2 regions of the Serratia sp. JSRIV002 genome follow, and region 2 is predicted to be linked to the other one. Evidence: predicted binding sites of a transcription regulator. Region 2 holds the regulator's gene; the other holds the start of a gene.
What was found. The regulator CRP, encoded in region 2, controls carbon source genes, mostly activating them, when cyclic AMP is high. The targets are predictions, from matches to a motif close to ATGTGANNNNNNTCACAT.

Region 1 (4,214 bases), 2.7 Mb from region 2:
GCACCCACCAGACCAAACAGGCCAACAATTTCGCCAGCGCGTACGTTGAGGCTGATAGGCGTTTTCACCCCGACGGCCTGCAGATCGGTAAGCTGCAACCGCACTTCTCCCAACTCGCGTGGCTGGTAGCCATAAACATCGCCAAGATCGCGACCCACCATCGCCTGCACCAGCACTTCATTGTTGACCTGCTGCATATCGTCGAAGGTACGTACATAGCGGCCATCCTTAAACACGGTGATGGCGTCACTCAGCGCAAAGATTTCCTCCATCCGGTGTGAGACATACAGGATCACTCGCCCTTCAGCCCGCAGCTCGCGGATCACCCGGAACAGCTGCTCAATTTCACGTGCCGACAACGAACTGGTCGGCTCATCAAACGCAATCACTTTGGCGTTACGCGCCAGAGCCTTGGCAATCTCCACCATCTGCCATTGACCAATCGACAGGTACTTCAACGGAGTATCCGGATCGATGTCCAAACCGAGGTGTTCCAGCTGTAAGCGGGACTCATAACGCAGCAGTTTACGATCCACCAGGCCATGTTTGGTCGGCAACTGGCCAAGGTAAATGTTCTCTGCCACGGTCATTTCCGGCACCAGATGCAGTTCCTGGTAGATAATCGCCACCCCGGCGTTCAGCGCGTCGGTGGTATTGGCAAACTGTACGGCTCGCCCCTGGAGGTGGATCTCCCCTTTGCTTGGGGCGTAATTGCCGCTGAGGATTTTCAGCAGCGTCGATTTCCCGGCACCGTTTTCCCCCATCAGGGCGTGGATCTGCCCGGCCTGACAGCTGAAACTGATATCATCCAGCGCTTTGACGCCAGGGAAGCTTTTACCGATGCCTTTAAAAGCCAGATAGGGCGTGACGGCAGTCATAGTGCTTTCCTCAATGCTGTGCGATAAATGGCCGCCCGCTTGGTACAGGCGGCACGCTCCTTACATCAGGCCTTTTTTCTGCAGTTCCACCTGGAAGTTGTCGCGGGTGATCAGCACCACGTCGGTCACTTCGGTGAATTTCTCTGGTTCCACGCCTTTCTCTACCCAGTCATGCAGCATCTGAATGCTCTTGTAGCCATGAATATCCGGGCTTGGCAGCAGTGAACCGTAGAAGCCGGTTGCCTGTTTCTTGGAAAGCTCGCTTACCGCGTCGACGCCGTTGATACCAATGCCGATCACGTTAGGCGCTTTAAAGCCCTGACCTTCGGTGGCACGCACGCCGCCCAGTACGGTGTTGTCGTTCATCCCGACGATCAGCCAGTTTTTCACTTCCGGATGCTGCACCAGCATCGAGTTGGCGGCATCAAACGCCCCTGGGATATCGTTGGATTTGGTCGGTACCTTGTAGATTTGCTGTTCTGGGAAACCCGCGGTTTTCAATGCATCCATCGAGCCACCGGTACGGCGGCGTGCCGTGTCCAGTTCATCGGAGGTGATCGCCATTACGCCGGTCTCTGCCACTTTCCAGCCACGCTTGTTCATCTCTTTCCACAGCTCGGCACCTTGGCGCTCACCTATCTTGGTGGCCGCCATCATCACTAACGGCACACTCTCCATCGGCTTGCCTTTGGCATTAACAAACTGGTCGTCAACCGCGATCACTTTCAGGTCGTAGCTGCGTGCCTTGGCGACAATCGCCGAGCCGAGTTTTGGGTCTGGGGTGCAGATAACAAATCCCTTGGCCCCGCTGGCCGCCAGGCTGTCGATGGCATTGAGGGTTTTCTCGCCGTCCGGCACGGCAATCTTGATCACTTCAAACCCCAGGTCTTTACCCGCCTTGTCGGCAAATTTCCATTCGGTCTGGAACCAGGGCTCTTCTGGCTGTTTAACCAAAAAACCCAGTTTCATGGTCTCTGCGATAGCTGAATGTGACATAACCGCCGTCAGACCGATCACTGCCAACGCCTTAGTGAATTTATGCATGGTACTCTCCGCTGTTTTGCTTCCATCGGCAGAAAAATCGGGCCGCCGTGAAAACGTTATCATTATGAGATCCTGTCACGGCAATGGCCTTGCATCTCGCTTATTGCCGTCGACTCAGGTAAGACGCAAACAGTTTTAGCCGGTATTTGTTAGTTAAATGTAGAGCGCTATCACATCCCGAGATAACAGCAGATATGTGCATACATTTAGCAAATTTAACCAAGTGATAACTTTTGACCCCCATCACAAAATCACTGTAGCAAGCAGAAAAGTGCATACTTCCAGCCAATGCTTCCTCACCTGCCTCCCCGTCCCGCTCCTATCGTTAACCTCAACCTAACAAGTAAGGAGTCCGCATCATGACGGCAGGTGCTATTGCCCTGGGATTAGACTTCGGCAGCGATTCAGTGCGGGTGCTGGCTGTCGACTGTCAAAACGGTAATGAACTGGATACCGAGGTGGTCTACTACCCTCGCTGGCAGCGTGGTGATTTCTGTAATGCCGCGCAGAACCAGTTCCGCCACCATCCACTCGACTATATCGAAGCCATGGAGCAAGCCATCGTCGCCGTAGTGCAGCGCATGAGCCAGGAACAGCGGCAGAGCGTGGTCGGGATTGGGGTTGATTCCACCGGCTCCACTCCCGCCCCGATTGATGAATATGGCGACGTGTTGGCGTTGCGGCCAGAGTTTGCCAGCAATCCCAACGCCATGTTTGTGTTGTGGAAAGACCACACCGCCATCGAGGAGGCGGAGGAAATTAACCAGCTTTGTCGCCGTGGTGATTTCCCCGATTATTCGCGCTATATCGGCGGCGTTTATTCCTCTGAGTGGTTCTGGGCCAAAATCTTGCACGTTTCACGCCAGGACGAGGCGGTACGCCACGCAGCCGCCTCTTGGGTTGAGCTATGCGACTGGGTACCGGCACTGCTTTCTGGCACTACTGCACCGGATCGGTTAAAGCGCGGACGTTGCAGCGTTGGGCATAAAACGCTGTGGCATCCGGATTGGGACGGTTTGCCACCGAAAGCCTTCTTTGCGGCCTTGGATCCGATGCTGGTGGAAGATTTGCCCTATCCACTGTTCAACGGTTCCTACACTGCCGATTTGCCGGTAGGGACGCTGAGCAAAGAGTGGGCCACACGGCTTGGGCTATCAGAAAGCGTGGTGCTGTCCGGTGGCGCCTTTGACTGTCATATGGGGGCAGTGGGAGCCGGAGCGCAGCCTTATACGCTGGTGAAGGTGATTGGCACGTCGACCTGCGACATTCTGATCGCCGATCGTGAGCGCGTGGGCGATCGCGCCATCAGCGGCATCTGCGGCCAGGTGGACGGCAGCGTGGTGCCGCAAACCATCGGGATGGAGGCCGGGCAATCCGCTTTTGGCGATATGTACGCCTGGTTCAGCCGCCTGCTGAGCTGGCCACTGCGTGAAGCCGCCAAGACGCAACCGCAACTCCAGACACAGCTGCAACAAATCGAGCATGACATGCTGGCCGCCCTGACCGCCGCCTGGGCCAAAAACCCGTCTCTTGACCATCTGCCAGTGGTATTGGACTGGTTCAATGGCCGCCGCACCCCCTACGCCAACCAGCGCCTGAAAGGAGTGATCACCGATCTCAATCTCGGCACCGATGCGCCCACGCTGTTTGGTGGCTTTATCGCCGCAACGGCATTTGGCGCCCGCGCCATCATGGAGTGCTTCGAACAGCAGGACATTCCCGTCGATAACGTGCTGGCTTTGGGCGGTATTGCCCGCAAGTCACCGGTGATTATGCAGGTTTGCGCCGATGTGATGGATCGTCCGCTACAGATTGTCGCCTCCGACCAGTGCTGCGCGTTGGGTGCAGCCATCTTCGCCGCCGTAGCCGCCGGGCATTTCAGCGACGTTCCGCAAGCTCAGCAGCATATGGCTTGCAGTATTGAACGTACTTTGCAGCCCGATCCCGCAAACGTCGTGCGCTACCAACAACTTTATGAACGCTATCAACAGTGGTGCCAGGCCGCAGAGCCGCGCTTTGCCGCAATCACCAAAAATTAATACGCCGTGGCAGATCCCTCGGCTCAATAAAACCTCTAGTTCCAGGAGTTTTTGATGAACATCTTTAAGCAACGTGAAGTGTGGTTCGTGATCGGCAGCCAGCATCTTTATGGCCCCAAAACCCTGCAACAGGTGATGGAAAATGCCGAACAGGTCGTGAACAGCCTGAACCGCGACGCAGGTTTACCGGTGAAGATGGTGCTGAAACCGCTGGTCACCACGCCGGACGAAATCACCACCGTCTGCCGTGATG
Region 2 (4,214 bases):
TCACTTTATAGTTTTAATAACAGTCACTTACAGCAACATGCTGAAATTATCGCCTTTTGCCGAGCGGCATAAGATACAATTTTGTAAGGGGTGATGCTTTTTATTGATAGGGTGGGGAATGCGCTATTTACCGAAGTTACAACAGTTGAAAGTCTTCCAGCAGGTGATCCGCAGCGGCAGTATTCGCGGGGCGGCACGCGCGCTTGAGCAATCTCAACCGGCGGTGAGCCGCACCATCCGTGAACTGGAACAGATCCTGGAAACCCAGTTGATCAATCGCAGCAGTCAGGGAATGACGCTGACCGAAACCGGCCGCGCCTTCGCCCTGCGAATGCAGTTGATCCTGGAGGAATTGCAGCGCGCCGCCGACGAGATCCAGCAGTTGAATCAGCATTCGCAAGGTAACGTCGCCATTGGTTGCTCTTCGCTACTCGCCCTGACGGTATTACCGGAACTGGTCGAGGCCTTCAAACAGCCGTTTCCACAGGCCAATCTGCTGATCCGCGAGGCGCAGCTTTCTACGCTACTGCCAGCATTGCGCGAAGGCCGCCTGGATTTTGCCGTGGGTACCGTCAGCCCGGAACTTCCGCTGGAGGATCTGGTGCGTGAACCGCTGTTCAACGCCTCTTTTTGCATTATCGCACGCCAGGGGCACCCACTGGCGCAGGCCACCTCGTTGGACGAATTGCGTGAGGCCAAGTGGTTATTACCGGAAACCGATATGGGTTACTACCAGCAGTTGCGTGCGGTGTTAGGCACCTTCTATCAGCAATTGAGTCGTTCGCCCATTCGCTCGGACTCTGTGACCTGTGGCTTGAATATGGTGCTGGAGGCGGATTATTTGACTATCGTGGCGCGGGCGATGAGTGCACCGTTCTATTTGCAGCGTCGGCTGGTGGCATTGCCTATCGACACGTTGCCACAAGCGCAATATTGCGTGCTGTATTCACAGAAATCGCCGCTAACCGTGACGGCACGGCGATTTCTTGATTTATTGCGTGCCCACTGCCTGCGCTACCCTTGGTAGGATCAGGCCACTTCGCGGATTTCGAAGCTGTGGGTAATGCTGGCGGCTTTACCCAGCATCAAGGAGACGGAGCAGTATTTCTCGGCGGAAAGATCCACCGCACGCTCGACGATCTTATCGGTCAGCCCTTTGCCGGTGACGATAAAATGCAGATTGATATGGGTAAACAGACGCGGTGCTTCTTCACGACGCTCGGAGGTCAGTTTTACCTCACAGTCACGCACATCGTTACGCCCTTTTTGCAGGATCGACACTACGTCGATGGCGCTACAGCCGCCGACGGACATCAACACCATTTCCATCGGGCTTGGCGCTTTATCGCCAGCGTTGCCATCCATCAAAACCTGGTGACCAGACGCAGACTCACCCAGGAATGTCAGCCCTTCTACCCACTTAACTCTTGCCTGCATGTTACACACTCCGGTTAATTTCTTAAAAACAGGGTACGCTTTCGCATACATTCTGGCAACGTAACCTGACGCTAATCATGCTGAAGCGAGACAACACAAGACACCCGCCTCACTCTGTGCTACAAACAGAGCCGCAATAACTCTTTCCAGGTCACCGATTTCAGGGATATGTCCAAGGAAAGGCCCCTATATTGGTTTGTTAACAGAATGTAGCTTGCAGCTCTCCCTGCAAGTTAATATGCTAGAGCACAAGCGTATTTCTATAACACGCCTCAAAACCTGTTGATAGCCACAATTAAAACACCGGGCTATAAGCACGTTTTACAGGGAACTCTGACCCCTGTGATACAAGGCAGCGATAACAACAGAGGATAACAGCGAATGGTTCTCGGCAAACCGCAAACAGACCCGACTCTCGAATGGTTCCTGTCTCATTGCCATATCCACAAATATCCATCGAAGAGTACGCTTATTCACCAAGGTGAAAAGGCCGAAACGCTTTACTACATCGTCAAAGGCTCCGTCGCGGTGCTGATTAAAGATGAAGAAGGCAAAGAGATGATCCTGTCCTACCTTAACCAGGGGGATTTCATCGGCGAGCTAGGATTATTTGAAGAAGGCCAGGAGCGTAGCGCCTGGGTACGGGCCAAAACCGCCTGTGAAGTGGCTGAAATTTCCTACAAGAAATTCCGCCAGTTGATCCAGGTTAACCCGGATATCCTGATGCGCCTGTCCGCACAGATGGCTAACCGCCTGCAAGTCACCTCAGAGAAAGTGGGTAACCTCGCCTTCCTTGACGTAACCGGCCGCATTGCACAGACCTTGCTGAACCTGGCAAAACAGCCTGATGCCATGACTCACCCAGACGGCATGCAGATCAAAATCACCCGCCAGGAAATTGGCCAAATCGTCGGTTGCTCACGTGAAACCGTCGGTCGTATTTTGAAAATGCTCGAAGATCAAAACCTGATCTCCGCGCACGGCAAAACCATTGTCGTGTACGGTACGCGTTAATCCCCAGGGAAACGGTGCAGCAATGCGCCGTTTCTTTACCTGCTGAATAGCCAACCATGTGGCGCCGCCTGATCTACCACCCGGAAGTCAACTACGCACTGCGGCAAACGCTGGTGTTGTGCCTGCCGGTGGCGTTTGGTTTACTGATTGGCAACCTGCAACTCGGCATGCTGTTCTCGTTGGTGCCCGCCTGCTGCAACATTGCCGGGCTGGATACGCCGCACAAACGCTTTTTCAAACGCCTGGTCGTAGGCGGCTCCCTGTTCGCACTCAGCAGCCTTCTGCTGCAACAAGCCCTGCTGTGGGATCTGCCGTTACCCTTGCTGATGCTGGCAATGGCGCTGTTGCTCGGCGTCAGCGGTGAGATCAGCCCGCTGCACGCACGCCTGCTACCAGCCGCATTGGTCGCCGCCATCTTTTCCCTCAGCATGGTAGGCACCGTGCCAATCTGGCATGCCCCTTTGCTGTATATCGTCGGCACCGCCTGGTACGGGCTGTTTACCTGGGCCTGGTTCAAGCTGTGGAAAGAGCAGCCGATGCGCGAATCTCTAAGCCAGCTGTATATGCAGCTGGCCGACTATTTTGAAGCCAAATACTCATTACTGACGCAGCATACCGATCCTGAAACTGCCCTGCCGCCGCTGTTGCAACGCCAGCAGAAAGTCATGGATCTGATCAGTCTGCTATACCAACAGCTTAATTTCCTGCCCCATGCCAATAACCTGGAGCAAAAGCGCCTGCGGCGTACGTTTCAGGTGGCGCTCGATTTGCAAGAGCACATCACCGTCAGCCTGCATCTGCCGGAAGAAGTGCAAAAGCTGGTGGAGCAAAGCCAGGCCGAAGCGATCATCCGCCGCAACGCCCAGGTGATCGCCACGCGCCTGCGGGTGGTGGCCGACGATATTCTCTATCATCGGCACTCTTCGCGTTTCAGCATGAAGAATGAGCTGGCGGCGCTGGAAAAAGTGGCCTCACAGCACGCCGATAATCCGGTTGGCCAGTTCTGCTATTACCACTTCAGTCGCATCGCACGCCTGCTGCGCACTCAGCACCCACTTTACCGCCGTAATCTGATGGCCAATCAGTCACGCCTGCCGTTCTGGCCTGCAGTGGTGAGCTATCTATCGTTCAAATCCAACGCCTTGCGTAACGCCGCCAGACTGGGGGTCATTCTGGCGGCAGGCAGCAGCCTTGGCATGCTGTTCAATCTGCCAAAACCCTACTGGATCTTGCTGACCATCATGCTGGTCAGCCAAAACGGCTATAACGCCACGCGGGTGAGGATCCAGCACCGTGCCCTCGGCACGTTGGCCGGGCTGGTGATTGCCGCTGGACTGTTGCAACTACAGATGCCGGAGAACGTGACGCTGAGCATCATGTTGGCCATCACCCTGGCGGCCTATCTGATCCTGCGGAAAAACTACGGGCTGGCGGTGATGGGCTTCACCGTGACCGCCGTCTACACCTTGCAGCTCCTGGCGCTGAACGGTACCCATTTCCTGGTCCCCCGCCTGATCGATACCCTTATCGGCTGCGTACTGGTGTTTGGTGGCACGATCTGGCTATGGCCGCAGTGGCAGAGCGGCATGCTGCGTAAAAACGCCCATCAGGCTCTGGAGCACGATCAGACTGCACTGCGTTTATTGCTGGAAGAACAGGAACCCGACCCCAGCGAACTGGCCTACACACGCATGCAGGTCAATCAGGCGCATAACGCCCTGTTTACCTCCCTCAATCAGGCGATGCAGGAACCGGGGTTTGAA

Region 1: the regulator CRP is predicted to act here: its motif matches at 2,154-2,171, upstream of KGP26_RS13640 (arabinose ABC transporter substrate-binding protein).

What each region holds. Positions count from the first base shown of each region.
Region 1 covers NZ_CP074143.1:2,880,943-2,885,156, reverse strand. Annotated here, with positions in the region: gene araG (L-arabinose ABC transporter ATP-binding protein AraG) at 1-878, opposite strand, end outside; gene KGP26_RS13640 (arabinose ABC transporter substrate-binding protein) at 939-1,922, opposite strand; gene KGP26_RS13635 (ribulokinase) at 2,282-3,961, shown strand; gene araA (L-arabinose isomerase) at 4,016-4,214, shown strand, end outside.
Region 2 covers NZ_CP074143.1:5,601,804-5,606,017, forward strand. Annotated here, with positions in the region: gene KGP26_RS26310 (LysR substrate-binding domain-containing protein) at 119-1,027, shown strand; gene KGP26_RS26315 (OsmC family protein) at 1,030-1,437, opposite strand; gene crp (cAMP-activated global transcriptional regulator CRP) at 1,819-2,451, shown strand; gene KGP26_RS26325 (YccS/YhfK family putative transporter) at 2,508-4,214, shown strand, end outside.